Regions from separate parts of the Arthrobacter sp. CAN_C5 genome, predicted to be linked through region 3. Evidence: riboswitches for the same ligand, from Rfam matches in the RefSeq annotation. Region 3 holds a riboswitch; each other region holds the start of a gene.
What was found. A riboswitch is a leader RNA that binds a small molecule or an ion and turns the genes downstream of it on or off. The one in region 3 is predicted to bind S-adenosylmethionine.

Region 1 (2,194 bases), 950 kb from region 3:
CACCAATAGGTAGATCTGCCAGACCTGATCGACCAACGGCAACGTGAGTGCTATACCAGTGCGCATCAGATCCGCGCCGATCAGGACGGCCTTCCGGGGTACCCGTTCCACCAGTACCGCCATGACGGGTGCAACGAAAACGTAGGCCAGCATCTTAATCGTCAGAGCCGTTCCGAGCACCGTCCCGGCCCGCGCGCCCGCCAGATCATAGGCGAGTAGACCCAGGGCAACGGTGAGGAGACCCGTTCCCGCCAAGGCCACCACCTGGGCCGTGAAGAGTCGTCTGTAGGCGGTCACCCTGAGTACTTCAAGCACGAAGTGTCCTCTCGGTCAAAGGGGCGAGCCGTCCGGAACGAAACAGCTTGCATCCCCTTCAGTATATGTGCACACGTTCGCACACATAAGCACAGCGTGATCAGCGCATAAACAAATACCCGAATTATGACCCGCAATTGATGGAAGTTACTTCCTATTAATTGCTGGTCTGCGCATTGTGCATATACTGGGGACAGCTTCAAGAGACGCGGTCGTAAAGCTCCGACTGGACCGCGCACCAACCCCATGTTCGTGGGTGGTTCGGATGACGAAGCGGCCTTCGCCTCGGTAATTACCAGACCGAGCCGGCGCAGGCAAGAGCACTTCGAAAGGCGTACCTCGTGAGTTGTCCGGCTAGCCGTTCCATTTCCTGATAATTATGCGCTAACAATTCAGCGCTGATTCGACCCCCTTTATTCTTTCTCCGGGTAGTGCCTTTAGTGTGCCCCCGGACCGCACCGAGGAATAGCACATGAACAATAAAGCGCTCCATCCTGCCCACAATTCCCAGCGACCGCAGGGCAGAATAGCCATTCTCGCGTCGCTCCTCGTAGCCTCCCTGGTGAGCGGTTGCGCTGCGTCCGCCAACCCGGCTGCGAACCCGGCTGTTGACCCGGCCTCGGATCCCGTGTCTGGTGGCATCCTCGACGTGTCGATCTCGGCCGAGCCGGGTTGCCTCGACGGACACGGCATCTCAGCGACCCAGCAACAGTTCCTGGGGAGGCTGATCTACGACAATGTGGTCACCCTTGACGACGACGGCGAGATAGCTCCCTATCTCGCGGAGTCGTGGGAAATTTCCGACGACGGCAAGACGTACACCTTCCACCTCAAGGAGGGAGTCACCTTCAGCGACGGCTCCCCCTGGAACGCCGAGGTGTTTGGGCTCAATCTGGAGCACATGAGGGATCCAGCGACCAAGTCCCCCCTTGCCGCCGCCTACATAGCGCCCTACGTCGACGGCACGGTGATTGATGAGTACACGTTCGAGGCACACCTGGAGTACGCCTACACACCCTTCCTCTACACGCTGGCCCAGTCGTGGCTTGGTATGAACTCCGGCAAGGCCATCCTCGAATCCCCTGACACTCTCTGCCAAGAGCCGATCGGAACGGGCCCGTTTACCGTTGCCGACTACCGCCCTGGCCAGGGCATCAGCTATACCAAACGGGAGGGGTACGACTGGGCACCGGAGTGGCTTGAGGGTGACGGCGAGGCCTACCTTGATGGGGTGGAGGTCACCCTGGTGGGTGAGCCGGTCATCCGCCACCAGTCCCTCGTGTCCGGGCAGTATGACCTGACGGAGAACCTGGCCCCGCAGAACGCTGCCGCGGTCGACGCAAACCCGGACTTCACCTACGAGAATTTGGTGCGCACCGGCAGCCCCAACGTGCTCAGCTTCAACCTGAGCCGTGCACCCTTCAGCGACCAGGCCGTCCGCGAGGCGTTCGTGGCTGCCATCGACACGCAGGCGGTCACCCAAAGTCTCGGCTTCGGCACGTTCACACCGACCGACAGTTTCCTGTCGACGGCAAGCAAATACTACGATCCGGCGGTTGAGGGGACCCTGCACCACGACCTGGAGAAAGCGAATCAGCTCCTGGACGACGCTGGCTGGACCGGCCGCGACGACGAGGGGTTCCGGACCAGGGACGGCGAGCGCCTCGTCATCGACGTGCCCACTGTCGAGAGCACCACGCCTAACCCCCTGCTCGTCCAGCTGCAGGGTGAAGCACGGAAGGCCGGCTTCGACCTCCAGATCATCCAGTTGCCGCAAGCACAGCTGAGCGAACTGCGGTACGCCGGTGACTATGACGCGCTGGCCGGCGTGTGGCACACCAACACCACCGACGTGCTGTTCATCAGGTATCACTCCTCG
Region 2 (2,194 bases), 2.5 Mb from region 3:
GCAACGTTGTTCCAGACCGTCTTCGCGTTGAACAGGTTGAACTGCTGGAAGATCATGCCAATGTCGAGGCGCAGCTTGCGCAGCTGGCGGTCGGGCACGTTGGTGACCTGGTGTCCGTCGACGATGATCGTGCCGCTGGTCGCCTTCTCCAGCGCGTTGATCAGCCGGACCAGGGTGCTCTTGCCGGCACCCGAGTACCCAATGATCCCGTAGATCTCGCCGGCCTCAATGTCTAGGCTGACGTTGTCGATAGCGTGCACAGGATCGTCACCGCGCCGCCCCGGAGGGAAGCTTTTCGTGACGTCCTGCAAAGAGATGAGGGGCATGGTGCTCCTTGCTGGAAGAGCCCTGCGGCCAGCCGGGATCGCCGGCCGGCCGCAGGAGTTGGCGGGGCCTGGCTAGCCCTGGGCGGCGGTGTCTTCCTCGACAGTGTCGAGGGTTGACTGCAGCTCCTCGGGAGTTACCACCAGGAACTCGGCCGTCCCACCGGAGGTCTCCTGGACGGCGTCCTGCACCTCCTGGTTTTCCTGGTAGATGCTCACCAGCTTTTGGTAGGTCTCGTTGGTCTCCTCACCGGCACGGGCGGCGAACACGTTCACGTACGCAACGGCGGCGGGATCCGTCGGATCGTCCTGCGCGATGGCGTCCTCGAAGTTCAGCCCCGCGTCCTGAACGAAGTCGTTGTTGATGATCGCGGCGGCGACGTCGGGCAACGACGTGGGTGTCAACGAGGCCTCGAGGGTGGTGACGGTGACCTTGGAGGCCTCCTCGTCAATGTCGTCGATGGTCGAGAAGGCACTGCCGCCGCCGTCGAGCACCACCAGTCCAGCGGACTGGAGCACGAGCAGGCCCCTGGCCAGGTTGCTCTCGTCATTGGGGACGGCGACGGTGGAGCCCTCGGGGATCTCGTCGACCGAGCCGTACTGGGTGGAGTACAGACCCAGAGGGTAGATCGCTGTGGACCCGATCGGGGCGAGCTCCGCACCGCTGGAAACGTTGTAGCGCGCCAGGTACACCAGGTGCTGGAACTGGTTGAGGTCGAGTTCGCTTTCGCTCAGTGCGGGGTTGGGCTGGGTGTACTCGGCGAAGTCGATGACCTCAAGGTCAATTCCCTCCTCCGCCGCGGCTTCGGTCAACAGCCCCCATTCCGGGTCGCTGGCACCGACGACGCCGAGGCTGATGCTTTCGTTGCCGGAGTCGGAGCCTTCCGACGAACCGCAGGCGACGGTGAGGGCCAGAAAGGGGACTACGGCAAGGGACAGGAGTTTGCGGGAATTCATGGGTTTTCCTTTGAACGGTTTACTTGGGAAAAGGACCAGCGGGCAGGCGAAATCGGCCGGAAGCTCTGCTGGATCGGCACTAAGAAAAGAAAAATGTGAAGGTGCTGCGTAAACTGCAGCGACAATCGGGCGGGATTCCTCGGGTGTTACATACTGGCTCGCTTCGAGATCGCGGGCGGTATCACCGAGACCCTTGCGGGGACTCTCCTGGATACGCCGTACTTGCCATCCGGGGACTTGTTCCGGTGGCCGAATCTTCACCTGAAGCACCCCACTACGGGAGAGGGTTGCTGTTCAACCGGCCAGGGAGCCATTGGCTGAACTCTTGATTCTGAGTTCACGCTAAAGCAGATAATTCGCAGGGTCAAAAAATGGTCTCGAAGGATCGTCACAAATGGCCCGGCAGAGAACTGCTGGCGAGCCGGTTCCTCGGCATGACCACCCAGCAGGCCCTCATAGCCTGGTCGGTCATCGCGACCGCCGGTGATCCAGCGGCGCGACTAGCCGGTGAGCTGCTCCCGGGACATGATCTGGTTGTCCGGACGCGGAACGAACCAGGGTTCCAGATCTACCGCGGTCATGGGCCGGGTGTAAAAGTAGCCTTGCGCCAGATCGCAGCCAAGCCCCAACAGGGCTTCCAGCTGGCCGGCCGTTTCGACGCCCTCGGCCACCGCAGACATGTTCGTCGCGTGGGCGAGCTGGATGCAGGAGGTCACGATCGCGTGGTCCTTGGTATCGGAGGTAAGGCCCGCGATGAATGACCGGTCAATCTTGAGCTCATCGATTGGGAAGCGCCGCAGATAGACCAGGCTGGAGTGGCCGGTCCCGAAGTCATCGATGGACAAGCTGACGCCCAGTGCGCTGAGCGCGTTGAGCGTCCGGAGCGCACTTTCGGGGTCGACTGTCAACGCCGT
Region 3 (2,194 bases):
GCGATCGAACCGGCGGCGCTCGACGCGTACTGGTGGACGGTGCCGGTGCTCATGCTGTCGGCACTGCGCCATGCGGTTGTCGAGGAGGTGATCGTGGTGGGGTATCTGTTCCACCGGCTGCGCCAGCTCGGATGGTCGACGCCGGTGATCATCGTCAGCAGCGCCCTGCTGCGCGGCAGCTACCACCTGTACCAGGGGTTCGGGCCGTTTATCGGCAACTTCATCATGGGGCTGATCTTCGGGTACGCCTACACCCGCACCAAACGGGTGATGCCGCTGGTAATTGCCCACGCGCTGCTGGACATTGCGGGTTTCGTTGGCTTTGCCCTCTTCGGGTCGGCGATCGGTATCGGCGACTAGGGGAACCCGACCCGCCCCGGCCCGGTGGGCCGGGGCCGTAATTTGGTGAGCGGGGACGGGCTAGATTTCAACCAGGCCGCTGGCAGCCTCGAAGGTCACCGACATCACGCCGGGAGTGCCGTTCGGGGCCACCCAGCGCACCGCGACACCATCCAGCGGATCGGTGGCGGGGGTCCCCAGCCATTCGGCGATCCGATCGGGTGACCCGGCGATGGTCAACGAGTCGAGCCGGACCGACGTTGGGCGGGCATGCGAGGGGTGCAGCGCCTCGGTCCCGTCATCCCACCTCAACATGTAGGGAACCTGGGGGTCGGCGATCAAACCCTTGATGCCGATCTGCTGCCACGTCAGTTCCTGTCCGTCCGGGAACTTGCGGTTTCCGGGAACCGCGCTGCGGCCGAGCCGCTCCTCAAACGGGGCCAGGTCGTCGACCGCGACGCACCACCCCATCCAGCCTCCACCGGCTTCGGAGCGCGCACGGACCGCCTGGCCGAAGGGCGCCTTGTCTGACGCGGGGTGGTTGAGTACCTCGACCACCTCAAGGTATTGGCCATTCAGCAAAGGGAAAATCATGTTCCGCGTGCCGAAGCGGGGGTGCACACCGCCCTTGACCGGTTCGATGCCCAGGGCAGCGGAAATCCTCCCCGCTGTCGCTACGAGGCCGTCGGGTTCACAAGCATATGAGACATGGTCCAAGCGCATGGCCCTAGTTTTGCACTTTGTGATGTGTGTCTCGACTTAGGGTCGCCTAACCTCTTGATGGGCCCCGCTGTCGCGGTAGATTGCGTTCACATATTTGCACCGGGACGGCTTCTTCGGGTTATCTAGAAGCAGGTCACGAGTGCCAGCACGGAGCGGATTACCGTTCCACCAGAGCCCCGGCTTGCTGGACGGCAACCCTCCTTCGCGGCGGGGTGCCCCGGGTGACGACCAGGCGGCGGGCAAGGTGTCCGGCGCAAGCGCGGACTTCGAGGCGGGCGGTTTCAGTGACAACTCTTCACACGACCCAACAGGGCAGCACCATGCATTCGCGCCGGGACGGGACGGTGCAGACCCGCAGCCTGGGCCCCTTCACCTGCGAGACCGGGGGATACCTCCCCGAACTCACCCTCGCCTACGAAACCTGGGGCACCCTCAACGCGGATGCCTCCAACGCGGTCCTGATCCAGCACGCACTGACGGGCAGCTCCCATGTCGCCCGGGGCGATTCGGACGAGGACGGCTGGTGGGACCAGCTGGTCGGCCCGGGCAAGACTATCGATACCACCAGGTACTTCGCCGTGTCGATCAACATGCTCGGCGGGTGCTACGGGTCCACCGGCCCCGCCAGCCTCGATCCCGACGGCGTCCCCTGGGGATCGCGGTTCCCGTTCCTGACGGTGCGGGATTCCGTGCGGGCCGAAGCGCTGCTGGCGGATGCACTGGGAATCGGGACCTGGCATTCGGTGCTTGGGGGGTCCCTGGGTGGGGCCAGGGCCCTCGAGTGGGCACTGATGTATCCGGATCGGGTGGAACGATGCGCAGTCATCGCGTGCACGGCGTCGAGCTCCGCGGAACAGATCGCCTTCGGCCAGGCCCAGCTCGCTGCCATCCGCCTGGACCCCGGGTTCGCCGGCGGCGACTACTACCCCGGCAGCGGGCCCACCGCGGGGCTGGGGCTGGCGCGACGGATCGCCCACATCACCTACCGGTCCGAACCCGAGCTTGAGTACCGGTTCGGCCGGGCACCCCAGAGTCCGGAGGTCCCCTTCGGCTCCACCGATCCGGCGGCCCGTGGCCGCTACCAGGTGGAGAGCTACCTTGATCATCAGGCTGACAAACTGGTGGACCGCTT

Region 1: it holds a riboswitch for S-adenosylmethionine, as region 3 does, so the genes downstream of both, H4V95_RS09240 (ABC transporter substrate-binding protein) here and H4V95_RS13650 (homoserine O-acetyltransferase) in region 3, are expected to answer to the same signal.
Region 2: it holds a riboswitch for S-adenosylmethionine, as region 3 does, so the genes downstream of both, H4V95_RS02095 (MetQ/NlpA family ABC transporter substrate-binding protein) here and H4V95_RS13650 (homoserine O-acetyltransferase) in region 3, are expected to answer to the same signal.

What each region holds. Positions count from the first base shown of each region.
Region 1 is NZ_JAGGMZ010000001.1:1,956,356-1,958,549, forward strand. Features, by position in the region: gene H4V95_RS09235 (MFS transporter) at 1-315, opposite strand, end outside; SAM riboswitch class IV at 513-642, shown strand; gene H4V95_RS09240 (ABC transporter substrate-binding protein) at 788-2,194, shown strand, end outside.
Region 2 is NZ_JAGGMZ010000001.1:429,136-431,329, reverse strand. Features, by position in the region: gene H4V95_RS02100 (methionine ABC transporter ATP-binding protein) at 1-326, opposite strand, end outside; gene H4V95_RS02095 (MetQ/NlpA family ABC transporter substrate-binding protein) at 399-1,280, opposite strand; SAM riboswitch class IV at 1,494-1,611, opposite strand; gene H4V95_RS02090 (bifunctional diguanylate cyclase/phosphodiesterase) at 1,781-2,194, opposite strand, start outside.
Region 3 is NZ_JAGGMZ010000001.1:2,902,534-2,904,727, reverse strand. Features, by position in the region: gene H4V95_RS13660 (CPBP family intramembrane glutamic endopeptidase) at 1-360, shown strand, start outside; gene H4V95_RS13655 (VOC family protein) at 421-1,062, opposite strand; SAM riboswitch class IV at 1,194-1,328, shown strand; gene H4V95_RS13650 (homoserine O-acetyltransferase) at 1,383-2,194, shown strand, end outside.